Regions from separate parts of the Glutamicibacter sp. NPDC127525 genome, predicted to be linked through region 1. Evidence: predicted binding sites of a transcription regulator. Region 1 holds the regulator's gene; each other region holds the start of a gene.
The links. The regulator LexA, encoded in region 1, represses DNA repair genes until DNA is damaged. The targets are predictions, from matches to a motif close to TCGAACANNTGTTCGA.
Positions count from the first base shown of each region.

Region 1 (3,561 bases):
CAACCAGAATATGAACTTGAGCTGTCCTTCGGGACAGCTCAAGTTCTTTAACCGGTACCAGCATGATGCTTCCAGATGCACTAAGGTCTGTGACAAGAACTGATGAAGCTCGAATCGGAAGGCACCATGGAGTCCATGCAGGATTTGGCGCACCAAGCCGCGATCGACACCCACCAGCGGTTCGGGCATCGCCTCATGGGGTTGCCCGGAACGTGGATTGGACAGAGCTACAGCAGAGCGCATCGGTTGCGCGACGGAAGCATGCTCAGCAATCTCAATGGTTTCGCGCACCCGCTTGCGGAGTGGAACTATTGGTGGCAGGCGCACTATCTGGATGCCATCATCGATGAGGGCCGATCGTACTGGGACGAAGGCAACGAACACCGGGCGCGCGAAGCGCTTGCCCGGGCCAACGGCCTATTGCGCGGCATTCGAATTCGAAACTTCGGGATCTTGCCCAACTACTTCTTCGACGACATGGCTTGGCTTGCCCTGGCCAGCGGCCGCCTGTCAAAGTTCACGCAGCTGGCGACGGGGCACAAGAGCCGTCCTGCCGAGGCGGCAGTTCGGACGCTGGGACGGCAGCTCCATGCCGGCATGGATGGGGTGCTGGACGGCGGCCTGTACTGGTCCAGAAAGCGGGATTTCAAGAACACGCCAGCCAACGCGCCGGCGGCACTGTTCTTTGCCCGTACCGGGGAGAAAGAGACCGCGCGAGAGCTTCTCCAGTGGCTGGAAAAGAATCTGTTCAGCGTGGAGCGAGGACTGTATCTGGACGGACTTCGGTTGACCACGCAGGGACACGCCGTGGAACCAGCGGTCTACACCTATAACCAGGGCCTGGTGCTCGGGGCATTGCTTGAGCTTGGCGAGCCTGCTGATCTGGCTCACGCTAAAGTACTGATCGATGCCACCACGAAATCGCTGTCAACTGCTGCCGGGGTCCTCTCGTTCAACAGCGGGGGAGACGGCAACCTGTTCGCGGGGATACTCTGCCGATATCTGGCCCTCGCCGGTAATGATGTCCGCTTGGAAGCCCGGAGCCGGGAGCAGGCCAGGAGGCTGGTCATGGCAACGGCGCGCCATCTGGCTGACCAGGAACCACGCCGGCTTTCGGCGGCAATCCAACGCTGGATGATCTTCTCGGCGGCCGCTCAATTCGAGTTGAACGCCGGCCAATAGCGGGTTAAACGAGAATTGCGCTGGTGCCAAGCACCAGCGCAATGACCGTACGTATTCTAGAGCGAGCGCATCACCGAGACGACGCGTCCCATGATCGTTGCGGCATCACCCAAAATTGGTTCGTAGCGCGAGTTCTGCGGAAGCAGCCAGATATGCCCGTCACGCTGCCGGAAAGTCTTTACCGTGGCTTCTTCATCGAGCAGGGCAGCTACGATGTCGCCGTTGTCCGCCGTCTGCTGGCGGCGGACAACTACCCAGTCGCCATCGCAAATCGCAGCGTCAACCATTGAATCGCCGGAAACCTTGAGCATGAACAGTTCGCCGTGGCCTACGAGCTGACGAGGCAACGAGAAAACATCTTCGACGGACTGTTCGGCAAGGATCGGACCGCCGGCAGCGATACGGCCAACCAGGGGAACCATGGTGGTGTCAGCGGAAGTGCTCAATTCAATGATCTTGGCGTCTTCGCTGGCATCTGGCTCGACCGGCTTCGAAACTTCGGCCTTCTCGGCGTCTTCGGCCAGCTGCAGAGGCAGCAGGATTTCCATTGCGCGCGGACGGCGTGGATCTCGACGGATATAGCCGAGCTTTTCCAGCTGGCTCAGCTGGTGGGTGACGCTCGAAAGGCTCTTGAGCCCCACTGCGTCACCAATCTCACGCATCGATGGTGGATAACCGTTCTTGCCGATTGACCGCTGGATCGTCTCCAGGATCTTCTTTTGGCGAATCGTCAGCGAACGTGCATTCGATCGGGGAGTGCGTTGTGAAGCTGACATGAGATTTTGCCTTCCCTAGCAATCATTCGAAAGTTCGTAAGCCCAAACTGTCGGCGCTAGATGGTGAGATGTTTTCATTGCTCGTCTACTTCGAAATCTTAGTAGATAAGCGAGCTTCTTTCAAAGATTTGTTCGAAAACTTCTGGACAAGTTCCGCAAACCTCTGTTAGAACAGATATACGAGGTTCGAACAAGTTTTCGAATCTGCGCTTTCGAATACAAATTCGCATCACTTGAATTTCTTGAGGAGACAAAGTCATGGCAACCGTCGCACTTGACTCAAATCAGACCCAGGCACCACTGAAGATCCGCATCAACCGTCGCGGATGGGCCGTGCTTGTGGGTATGCCCATTTTCGCACTCACCATCGCCGCAGCTTTCTTCATCTCCATGTTTGCCTCTGACGCGCATGCCGCAGCCGATACTCCTGTTGGAGTCGGAACCGTTGATGTCACCGTTATTCCAGGGGATACGCTGTGGAGCCTGGCCCGGGATTACGCCACCGGTTACGAAGTCACCTCGGCAGTGGGCCACATCGCCGAACTCAATGCCCTGACCGGCAGCGAAATCCAGGTTGGCGAAACCTTGTCGATTCCGGTCCTTGCCGGCTAGCTTCCCCAGCCTGCTTCGAGTTTGTTACCTGTGGCCGTAGCGGATTCACCGGCAGGCGCGCTGCGCACGTAGACTTGATGCGTGAATGACCGCAGTGAACTTTTGAGGCAGCTGCCCTTGCGTGAGAATCTCCGCGGGCTATCCCCTTATGGCGCACCACAAATTGACGTGCCCATCCAGCTGAACGTCAACGAGAACACCCATCCGTTGCCACCGACAGTCGTCGATGCCATTGCACAAGAGGTGGCCAAGGCGGCGGCAACGTTGAACCGGTATCCGGACCGCGAGTTCACCGAGCTTCGCGAACTCCTAGCCGATTACCTCGGCCACTCGCTCACCAAGGACAATATCTGGGCCGCTAACGGTTCCAATGAAATCCTGCAGCAAATCCTGCAAGCCTTTGGCGGCCCCGGCCGTGCCGTGATGAGCTTCGGCCCAACCTACTCCATGTACCCGCTGCTTGCCAGTGGTACTGACACGAAATATATCGCCGGTGAACGCGCCGCAGATTTCACGTTGTCCGCCGATTCCGCAGCCGCACAGGTTCGCGAGCACAAGCCGAACATCGTTTTCCTCTGCTCTCCGAATAACCCCACCGGCACGGCCCTTGGCCTGGACGTCATCACCGCGGTATATGAAGCCATGAGCGAGCATAACGGCATGGTGATCGTGGATGAGGCGTACGCCGAGTTCTCCTTGGCCAGCACCACCTCGGCGCTGAGCCTGCTCGAAGGCCGCCAGCGGCTGATTGTCTCGCGCACCATGTCCAAGGCTTTCGGCCTGGCCGGTGCGCGCGTAGGCTACCTGGCCGCTGCGCCAGAAGTCACCGATGCCATCCGCTTGGTGCGACTGCCGTACCACCTGTCGGCAGTGACCCAGGCAACCGCCATCGCGGCCTTGAAGAACATCGAGTTGCTGTTGGCCCAGGTCGAGGACATCAAGTCCCAGCGGGACCGCATCGTCGCGCGCCTGAAGGAACTTGGCCTCAAGC
Region 1 is NZ_JBHXVN010000003.1:41,909-45,469, reverse strand. It holds gene ACFVHU_RS08245 (glycoside hydrolase family 76 protein) at 103-1,182, shown strand; gene lexA (transcriptional repressor LexA) at 1,239-1,958, opposite strand; gene ACFVHU_RS08235 (LysM peptidoglycan-binding domain-containing protein) at 2,217-2,570, shown strand; gene ACFVHU_RS08230 (histidinol-phosphate transaminase) at 2,652-3,561, shown strand, end outside.

Region 2 (3,561 bases), on a different contig from region 1:
TGACCGAGTGAAGCAGCGCGAAAACCCCGGCAGAGACGAGCGCAACTGCGATCTCACCGTGGCCCGCCTTGCGCAACATGTTGACCACGAGTCCACGGGTGAGAACTTCCTCGGCGAAGCCGATCAACAGTCCGATGAGAATCCAAAGCGCCACGACAGTGAAGCCAGCCTTCGCGTAGTCCATCGATGCGAAGCGTAAGACGTTGAACAGCAGCACCGCGATGACGGCGATCCACATCCAGCGCCCACCTCGAATCGGCTGAGGGCCAAAAAGGTCCTTTAGCCACCCGACGGATGCAGCGAAGGCCACCAAAATCAGCCCGCCAATAGCAATCGGTACAAGGTATCCGAGCAGAAGATACTTCGGACTGTTGGGCTCGCCGATGTCACCCCCGACTACAACCCCTATCAAGAGGCTCGCTCCCTCATAGAGGGCGAGGTAGGCAACGGCCAGTCCTATTGCTTTCCACCAAGCTCCGTGGTTCCAGAACCGCGTCCATGGCGAATCAGCGGTCAGAACGGTCATTGGTGCTCCCAAGGTCAAGCGGCACGAAGTTGAGCCACATCCGTTACATTACTCGATCGAATGATCCCTGTTTCCAGGCAGTCTCCAGACGAAAAGTTGTTGGCTAAGTTCATCGCAGAACCACACATAGCCTCGAGAGCCCACCACACGAGGCTGTCCCGTAAGCCGGTCGCATACAGGAGCACACCACATGCTGACTTGAATTGCAGAACTTTCATGGATTCACAGGAAAGCCGGCCGTTTCGTATGCCCCTTCTGGTGTAGTGACAGGCGAGGGGCATGAAACGAAACGATCTGGCGGTACCTCAAGATGTTGAATGCTCGCAAGGAAAAAATTGCTGCTGGATGGCCTCGACACCGCGGATGACGCCACTAGGCGGAACGTTTGGCGAGGTTCGCGATGCAATTGCGTTGCGGATCAGTGATTGCGATGCCCCTGATTGACGGCGTGAACCGAATGACGAACTTTATCCTTTTATCGCTCATGCAACACGGGGTATGCGCTCGCCGCTCATTGGCATCCACGAGATAGCTGCGATCTTCGGGAGGTGTTGCACACGTGGCAGGCGCAGGAGCGCGATGGTTCATGACGTTGCTCAAACGGCTTGAGCCGGAGACGGTCACCTGTTGGGTGAACGCCAGAGTTGAGTGCGGCAGGTTGGCAGCGCTCGGTGGATCCCGAACGGTTAGGTGATTCGCCAGCCAACGTATTCGACCATAGGGCCCGTCGATTCCAGTTCGGAACAGCAGGCTTCGGGGAGGTCCGGCATATGCCGGCGCTGAGGCAGCATGCCAGCGAGAAACTTGGGAGCCGGCCAGTCCATCCCGTGAGCGCGGGTTTCCAAGGGCAACCGGTACCTCGAATGGGTCGTCGTGGTCCGGTCTGGGTTCGCAGGGATGCCGGCTCACCGGTCGACATTTCGGGTGGATGCACGAGCACGCATGGCGCTCGCCGTGTGCCGGATCAGGGGTTTGGAGAATTAACTGTGAGTTGCGTCCATTCGTACACGTATTCGAAGTAGTTTTCGATTAGTATTGCCTCGTGGCTATTTCATCGCAGAGTAAAAGAACTGATCTGACTCGCCTGGTCGTCAAGGGTGCACGCGAGCACAACCTGAAAAACGTGGACATTGATCTCCCGCGTGACGCAATGATTGTCTTTACCGGTCTTTCCGGTTCGGGCAAGTCCTCCTTGGCCTTTGACACCATTTTTGCCGAAGGACAGCGCCGCTACGTCGAATCGCTCTCTGCCTACGCCCGCATGTTCCTCGGCCAGGTGGACAAGCCCGATGTGGATTTCATCGAGGGCCTGTCTCCAGCGGTGTCCATCGACCAGAAATCGACCAGCCGCAACCCGCGTTCCACAGTGGGCACGATTACCGAAGTGTACGACTACATGCGCCTGCTGTGGGCCCGCGTGGGCCGTCCGCATTGCCCGATCTGCCACGAACCGATCTCCAAGCAGACTCCGCAGCAGATCGTCGACCAGCTGATGGAGCTACCGGAGAAAACCCGCTTCCAGATCCTCGCCCCGGTAGTGCGCTCGCGCAAGGGCGAATTCGTCGACCTGTTCGCAGAGCTCTCATCCAAGGGCTTCGCCCGTGCCCGCGTTGACGGCACCACCATCCAGCTGAACGATCCGCCGAAGCTGGCCAAGCAGGTCAAGCACACCATTGAGGTGGTCGTCGACCGCCTGGCCATCAAGGAAGATGCCCGCCAGCGCTTGACTGACTCCATCGAAACGGCCCTGGGCATCGCCGAAGGACGCGTGCTGGCCGACTTCGTGGACCTGGACGAGGATGATCCCCAGCGCGTGCGCGCGTTCTCCGAGAACCTGGCCTGCCCCAATGAGCATCCGCTGGCCATCGATGAGATCGAGCCGCGCACTTTCTCCTTCAACAACCCGTTCGGTGCTTGTTCGGCCTGTTCCGGCATCGGCACCAAGCTGGAAGTCGATGAGCACCTGATCGTTCCGGACGGCGAGGTCACCTTGGCCGAGGGCGCGATCGCCCCATGGTCGCTAGGCAAGGCCACCACCGAATACTGGAACCGCTTGATCGAAGGCCTGGGCCATGAGCTGGGCTTCACCATGGACACCCAGTGGCAGGAGCTGCCGGCTGCCGCCCGCGAAGCGATCCTGAATGGCAAGGACCACAAGGTGGTCGTGCAGTACAAGAACCGCTTCGGCCGCGAGCGCAAGTACTCCACCGGCTTCGAGGGCGTCATTTCCTACGTGCACCGCAAGCACCAGGAAACCGAATCGGATCACGCCCGCGACCGCTACGAGCAGTACATGCGCCAGATCCCGTGCCCTACCTGCGGCGGCGCGCGCCTGAATCCGGCGTCGCTCTCGGTCTTGGTGGGCGGGCGTTCCATCGCTGAAGTTGCCGCCATGGACCTGCGCAGCGCCGCGGAATTCCTCTCCACGATCGTGCTCACCGCACGCGAGGCGCAGATCGCCGCGCAGGTGCTCAAGGAAATCGACGCGCGCATGAAGTTCCTGCTGGACGTCGGGCTGGAGTACCTGACCCTGGAACGCGCTGCCGGCACCCTGTCCGGCGGCGAGGCGCAGCGCATTCGCCTGGCTACGCAGATTGGTTCGGGCCTGGTCGGCGTGCTCTACGTTCTGGACGAGCCGTCCATCGGCCTGCACCAGCGCGATAACCGCCGCCTGATCGACACCCTGCTGCACCTGCGATCGCTGGGCAACACCCTGATCGTGGTGGAGCACGACGAAGACACCATTGCCGAAGCTGACTGGATCGTGGACATCGGCCCGGGCGCCGGCGAGCACGGCGGCGAAGTGGTGCACTCCGGATCCCTGGAGGGCCTGAAGCAGAACACCAAGTCGCTGACCGGAGACTACCTTTCGGGCCGCAAGCAGATCGACATCCCGTCCAAGCGCCGCAAGATCGACAAGGAGCGCAAGCTCAAGGTGGTCGGTGCCAACGAGAACAACCTGCAGAACGTGTCGGTGGAGTTCCCGCTGGGCGTGCTGACCGCGGTGACCGGCGTGTCCGGCTCGGGCAAGTCCA
Region 2 is NZ_JBHXVN010000001.1:577,289-580,849, reverse strand. It holds gene ACFVHU_RS02660 (CPBP family intramembrane glutamic endopeptidase) at 1-526, opposite strand, end outside; gene uvrA (excinuclease ABC subunit UvrA) at 1,569-3,561, shown strand, end outside.
Region 2: a site for LexA is predicted at 1,528-1,543, ahead of uvrA (excinuclease ABC subunit UvrA). Genes of this name have one in related genera too.

Region 3 (3,561 bases), on a different contig from region 1:
GCTCCTGCGAAGTATGGGTGGTGTGGTGGTGCTAGTGACTGAAAAAATTTGTCACTCGAAATCCAAATCAGGTACTGGCTCTAGCTGGTTCCGGTTCCGGGCAGGCCCTCATCTTGGCCGAGCCCCAGTACTCGCCGCACTTCGGGGGTCAATTGCACCTCGCAGGCCGCAGCCTCCTGGGGACGTTGAGGACAATGATCGTTGACATGATCAAATTTCTCCACGTTGTCCACGCTCTCGGGAACCGTGATTGACCGCAGCCCGTGCGGAGATACCCACGTCTTGGAGCCATCCGGGCAAGCGAAGACCTTCCAGCCAAGCGCGTGCTTGTACATCTGATGCTGCTTGCACAAGAGATGGGTGTTCTGCCGGGTAGTGTGGCCGCCCTGTCCATACGCTTCGATGTGATCAATTTCCGAACGATCGGGCAGGCGGCGGCAACCAGGGAAACAGCAATGCTGGTCGCGGTAACGCAGCAAATCGCGCAACCCCTGGGAAGGTCGATATTTCTTGGGCTCCACATCAATTGCGGCTCCCGTCCACGGGTCGGTCAGAACGCGCTGGAACGACGGAGCATCCGCGGCGATTTCCACCGCTACGCCGATTGGGATCGGCCCGTAACCTTCCAAATCAGCGAGGGCGCGAGCGGGATTCGCGAGCATTTCAATGGCTGGGATCGTGATGGCAACCCGTGGCTTCAGCGGCATGCCTTCCATTCCGGGCCAGCCATGCAGATACACGTCCGCAAGCACATCGGCTTCAACCTGCGTTTGCGTGCGCAGATCCTTGGAATCAGTGATCTGGGCGGCTGCCTGCTTTATCGAGTTGCGAATCGAATGGATGACATCAGCGCGGTGATGCAGCTGCAAGGTAGCCATGCCATTCTCCTCATTCCACACCTTGAGATTACGGGCTGCGAATGCGTTCTTCTGCCGGTTCTCTGCCGAATTGGGATTCATCCGGTCGTGAAAGCGACGGGCCCGCTGGTAGACGGTCTCGTCGCAGGCTGTTCTTGCCAGAGGCAGCAAATTTTCCTCCATGCGGCCGACCTGCTCCGGGGAAAGGTCTTGCGAGTATTTGACGATGTCGTGGGCGGCCTTAACGGTAATCTCACCTGCAGCGAGCGCGGCAAGGGTGGCTTTGCAGGCGTGGCGCAAGCCCTTGGCATGGAACATCCGCTTGCTGGCTTTACGGACGGATTCGCGCAATGCGACAGCTGACTCAGCTACGAAATTGGAGTTGATGACCTGTTCGCTGCCACGGTCTATGCCATAGTATTCGGCACTCTTGCGGGCTTCGGCTTCCTCGTCTGGGGTGTGGGCATGCTCGGTGGCAATCAGGTCATTGAAGGACGCGCTGACCTGCTCGACTCCGTCTGCCAGTAAAACGCAGATAGCGGCTTCAGCGCTGCTCATCAGGCGTTGGAGTTTCTTCAGGCGTTCCAATGCGTCTCCGGGCCCATCCACGGGGCCCGCATTGAATAGTTCGTCGGCAACCTGCTTGATGGGTCCGAAGAACAACTGGTGCTCGCGATGGGCGTCGAGCGCTGACGCTCTGTGCGACTCCATGCGGGTGCCCGGCGGGCGCAGTGGAAGGCGATGTTCATCGTCGTGATCGTCTAGATATGCGGGAATAGTCATAGTTAACGTTCGCGCAGATTATCGACAGTATCTTCTGGTTCGAAACCAATTGTGGATAAGTTCTAGAAAGTTTATACGAATGCGATTAAGCGTGATTCCGGCGCGAAAATCGCTAGATCAGGGAAGGCAGTAATGGGTGCCGTGCTAGTTGCTAGTTGCTAGTTGGATGCAGGGGGCGCGGCGGGCGGGTGAAGGCAGTTCGGATGCCAAGGGCTGCCATGGCTGCGAGTATGGCAAAGGCGAGGACGCTGGCCATGTACAGGGGTGCGGCTAGATCCGCGGCGGCATCGGCGTTCCAATCGGCAAAGGTGTCGCCCACCGAGTTCATATTGGCGAAGGAAGCGAAGAAATAAGCCGGTGCGCCTAAGGCAATGATCAGGCTCCAAGCTCCGATAGCCGCCCAGGCGGGCAGCTTGCGTCCGGCGGAAACTACCGGAACGAGCCAAGAAATGGCGAGGGCGGTTCCAGTGGCTGCGAAGACCCACCCTCCAAGCGAGTCGTAATTCTGGTCCATTGAGGCCATCTCGGAAATGGTTTCATCGAGGGAGAGTCCACTTGCTGCGGTCACGGCCCAATTGTTCATGAGCAGTGAGCCGTAAGCCGCGTAAGCCACGATCATGGCGAACCCGGAGATGGCTAGAAGTTTACGCATGTCAGTAGCCTAACAGTGCACTAGTCAACTCGGTGGGATAACCAATACGCGTATGAGTTGGGCGTCCATGCTGCTTCCTTGCACGATCAAGCTGTCCTGAGGCCAGCTGCCTGTATTCCAGTGCAAGAATCCGTGAATCAGATGCCCTTAGTCGGTAAGGTGGATTATGGGCCGATCGGGCGCCAAAAGCGATCGCGCGAGCGACATCACCCAGCGCCGCAATGCAGCGCCAGCCGTTAGAAGGAGACTAGGGATGATCTTCACCAAAAAAGGCGACGCCGCAGTTCTGGCCAAGCTCAGCACAGCTCCAGCACCCTATCGCGAGATTGCCGAACGGCTTCACGCCATAATCATGCAGAGCGCACCATCGCTGGAGCCGATCGTCCGCTGGGGACTTCCGTTCTACGTCCGGGATGGCAAAGACGTCTGCTACATCAAGCCTGACAAGGACTTCGTAGCTTTCGGTTTTGGAGAAGTCGTGAATCCAGCCTACGAGGAAGGCTCCCACATGCATCCAGTTGCATGGACTATCACCTCGCTGGATTCTGCAACGGAAGACAGGATCCGGGACCTGGTGAAGAAGGCCGCGGGCTGATCCCGAGCAAGCTAGCTGGCCGCAAGATGAACAGTGCGCCCGCTGCAGGCAGCCGCATTGCCTGGAGTCCGTCCTCAGGTGCGCCGAAGGTCCCGGCAGCGTCATTGCTGTCGGGACCTTCCGCTTCGCGTCGGTAGTACTGAGGGCAAAAGCCTAGGCGGCAAGCATCGAGATGCCGTGCTCCTCTTCTGGCATCCATCCGGTCCAGGCCCAGTGGTTCTGGGGTTCGCTGGTATCGGCAGCTCGGTGCGCGATGGATTGGGGCTGGAACTTCCCGGCTGGATCGTCCAGTGTTGAAGTATTCATGCTGCACTCCCATTGGATTGGCGGGTGTTCGCCCGTTCGTCGAGGTTCCGGGTACGGCAACGGCGGGGGTCCGGCCAATGCTGCCGGGACCCCCGCCGTGTTGAGGCGCGCTGGGGCTTACTTCACAGGGTCGAGCACGAAGTCGTAGGTGACCTGCTTGCCGTTGCCCGATGCTGCTGGCTGCACGTCGAGCATCAGTTCCGGCTTCACCGCGGTGGCGATGTCGTCGTCGTTGTGCGCATCGCCCGGGAAGTACAGCTGGGCGGTGAGCAGCTCGTGGCCCTCGGCGGAGACCTTCAGGTGCAGGTGCGCTGGGCGCCACGCGTGCCAGCCGGCGGCGGCGATCAGCTGGCCGCAGGCGCCGTCGG
Region 3 is NZ_JBHXVN010000005.1:255,394-258,954, forward strand. It holds gene ACFVHU_RS13570 (DUF222 domain-containing protein) at 81-1,640, opposite strand; gene ACFVHU_RS13575 (hypothetical protein) at 1,792-2,292, opposite strand; gene ACFVHU_RS13580 (DUF1801 domain-containing protein) at 2,546-2,887, shown strand; gene ACFVHU_RS13585 (hypothetical protein) at 3,041-3,193, opposite strand; gene catA (catechol 1,2-dioxygenase) at 3,311-3,561, opposite strand, start outside.
Region 3: a site for LexA is predicted at 1,704-1,719, ahead of ACFVHU_RS13570 (DUF222 domain-containing protein). Genes of this name have one in related genera too.

Region 4 (3,561 bases), on a different contig from region 1:
AGGACCGGGATCCTCGTCTGGAATGTCGACGCGAGGCTTGAGCCCAAGTACCCTGCGTACTTCTGCCGTGAGTCGAATATGCGGCAAAGGAATGACCTTAGGGCGCTCTGGGCAATGATCATTTACATGATCGAATTGGTCCACACGCTTGACGCTTTCCGGAATAACGAGTGCGCTCAGCCCGTGTGGAGTCACCCACATCTTGGATCCGTCAGGACGCGGAACGACTTTCCAACCCAATGCATGCTTGAACATTTGATGCTGCTTGCACAGCAGATGCGTATTGTCCCTGGTCGTATGCCCTCCGTGAGCCCAGCCATTTATATGGTCAATCTCGGAGCGGTCAGCTGGACGGCGACAGCCGGGGAAGCAGCAATGCTCATCGCGGTGCCGTAACAGATCCTTGAGGCTCTGCGAGGGCCGGTAGCGCCTTCGCTCGACATCTATCGCGGCGCCAGTCCATGGGTCGGTCAGCACGCGCTGGAACGAAGGCGCATCCTTTGCCAACACCAATGCGACCCCCAGTGGGATGGGGCCGTAGCCTTCCAGGTCAGCCACGGTCCTTGTAGGATCCGCCAGCATTTCCACCGCGGGAATCGTGATGGATACCCGTGGCTTGAGGGGCGTGCCTTCCCGGTCCGGCCAGCCGTTGAGGATGATGTCTGCAAAGGCGTCCGCTTCTATTTGCTCCCGGGTGCGGGGATCCTGCGGATCGTTATGCTGATCAGCTAGCCACTTCACGGAGTTCTTGATGGAATGAATCACTGCGGCACTGTTGTAGTACTTGAGGGTGGACATGCCATTTTCGTTATCCCATAGCGTGAGCTTGCGATTCTTTTCAGACTTCTTGTGCCTTTGTTCGGCGGCCTCCGGGCACATCCTGTCATGGAACCGGCGTGCGCGTTGGTATATCGCGTCATCAGACGCAGTCTTCGCCATGGGCAACAGCACGCGTTGCATCTGCATGATTTGTTCGGGGAGCAAGTCCTGCGAATACTTCACGATGCCATGCGCTGCCTTGGACGTGATCTCTCCTGCAGCCAGAGCCGTGAGGGTTTCCTTGCAGGCGTAGCGAAGACCCTTGGCATAGAACATCCGCTTGCCTACCATGCGAGGGGTCTCACGCAGCGCGACAGCCGCTTCTGCGATGAAGTTGGAGTTGATGACCTGGTCACTGCCGCGGTCAACGCCATAGTATTGAGCACTTTTCCGAGCCTCGCGTTCCTCCTCCTCGGTAGTGGTCCCCGCGGTGGCGATCATATCGGCAAATGATTCACTGACTTGTTCTACTGAATCGGCCAGCAGCACAGATGTCATTGCATCGAGGGTGCTCTGAATGCGTTGGATCTTCTTCAGCCGTTCGAGGGCGTCGTCGGGGCCATTGAGCGGGCCCGCGTCGTAGAGCTCATCTGCCAATTGCTTCAGCGGACCATGGAACAGGTGATGTTCGAGATGGTCGCTGAATAACGAATCCTTGTGGGATTCTGTGCGAGTGCCAGCTGGGGGCAACGGTAGACGATGTTCATCATCGTCGTCATGGATGAAATCGGGTATAGCCATAGTTAATTATCCTGCCGGCAACAGACAGTTTGGCCCGGAAATCCGCGGAATGTGGAAGTATTATCGAATATTTATTCGATTGTTATCCGGCGTCGAATGTTGCCACTGCGAACCACCGAATCCGGGGGCGCGTGGATTCGACTAGTGGGCAGCCGGGGATAGAATGAAACCATGAAGCATCATGGTGAATACAAGGTAGTCGGTGGCAAATTAGTCGTTGTAGATCTGGATACTTCCGATGGCGTGATCACCGAAGTGTCATTGAATGGCGACTTCTTCCTGGAACCAGATGATGCACTCGATGACTTGAATGATGCGCTACGCGGTTTGCCAGCGGACGCCAGCCACAGCACCATACGCAATGCGGTAACCGACAATCTGCGTGAAGGCGCAGTGATGTTCGGTTTTGACGAAGACGCCATCGCGCGCGTCGTCCGCCGCGCGCTGGGACACGCCACCAAGTGGGAAGACCACGAGTGGGAAGTCCTGAGCCCGGAGATCATTCCAATCACCGAGCAAGTGGCGCTGGATGAGGTGCTGACCCGGCAAATCGCCAAGGGGACCCGCAAGCCGACCATCCGTTTCTGGGACTGGAGCGAAAGTGCCGTCGTGATCGGATCCTTCCAGTCGCTGAAGAACGAAGTGGACATGGAGCAAGCCGAAAAGCACGGCATCCAGGTGGTTCGCCGCATTTCCGGAGGCGGCGCGATGTTCATGGAAGCTGGCAACTGCATTACCTACTCGCTCTACGCTCCTGAATCCCTGGTGGACGGCATGAGCTTTGCCGATTCCTACCCGTACCTGGACGCCTGGGTGATGGAAGCGCTGGAAAGCATCGGCCTGGAAGCGTACTACAAGCCGCTGAACGACATCGCGACCCCTGCCGGCAAGATCGGCGGCGCAGCGCAAAAGCGCCTGGCCAACGGTGCGATGCTGCACCACGTCACGATGAGCTACGACATCGACGCGGAGAAGATGACCCAGGTGCTGCGCATTGGCCGGGAGAAGATCTCCGACAAGGGCATCACCTCAGCGGTCAAGCGTGTGGATCCGCTGAAGTCGCAGACAAAGCTGGATCGCATGGAGATCATCAACGTCATGATGGACACCTTCGCCAAGCGCACCGGGGCCAAGCCGGCGCAGCTGGATGCCGAATCCCGTCTGGCGGCGAAGGAATTGGCCGAGGCCAAATTCGCTACCGCGCAGTGGACCGCGCGGGTTCCGTAGCGAGCCAAGATCCAAGGGCCTGTTCTCGATCAAGTTCGAGGCCAGGCCCTTGTTTTGCTTGAGGCCATGGTGCTGTGGCCCTGCCATCTCCGCTGCGCCGGCCGGGTTCGGACGCAGGGCAGACCCGCACTGGAACCAGTTGCGCCACCGGCAACGGCCTGCGGCTCTTGGCCGGCCCGCTGCGTGGATAAGCAGCGGGCCGGCTTCGGAGGGCTAGCGGCTGGTGCGGCTGTAGGCCTGGGCCTTCAGCGAGCGTTCCAGTTCTGCGCGTTCCTCAAGCAGGATGCGCTTGAGGGCGGCCGGTGCGCTCTCATGGCGTTCCAGCCATGCGGTAGCGGTAGCCAGTGCATGGTTCTGCTCGATGGCGCCCTGGAGATCCTGGTGCCCTGGATACAGCCCCTCGATCACGCGCGTGGCGAATTCCATGCCCATGGTCTCGAAGACCGGCAGGATCGCGGCCCAGTAGCGTTCCTCGAACGGTGCCAGCAGGGCGGAGGAACCCATGGTGAAGCCCAGCGCGGTGGCCGAGAGGGCATCGTTGGACAGCTCCCCGTGTTCATCGCGCGCCATCAGCACGGTGTCGAAAGCGGTGTCCTTGGCCTGCGGATCCGGGCGCGCCGCCAGCGCGGTGCGAACCGAATTCTGCGCCACGCTGGTGGGGTTGGCCTTGGCCGCTTCGTGCATGGATGCCTCGGCGGCCTCGTCGAGCCGGCCGGAAGCGGCCAGCGCGATGTAGGAACCCCACAGCAGCTGCTCATCGACGGTGACCTGGTA
Region 4 is NZ_JBHXVN010000001.1:220,833-224,393, forward strand. It holds gene ACFVHU_RS00985 (HNH endonuclease signature motif containing protein) at 1-1,560, opposite strand, end outside; gene ACFVHU_RS00990 (biotin/lipoate A/B protein ligase family protein) at 1,732-2,787, shown strand; gene pepN (aminopeptidase N) at 3,001-3,561, opposite strand, start outside.
Region 4: a site for LexA is predicted at 1,624-1,639, ahead of ACFVHU_RS00985 (HNH endonuclease signature motif containing protein). Genes of this name have one in related genera too.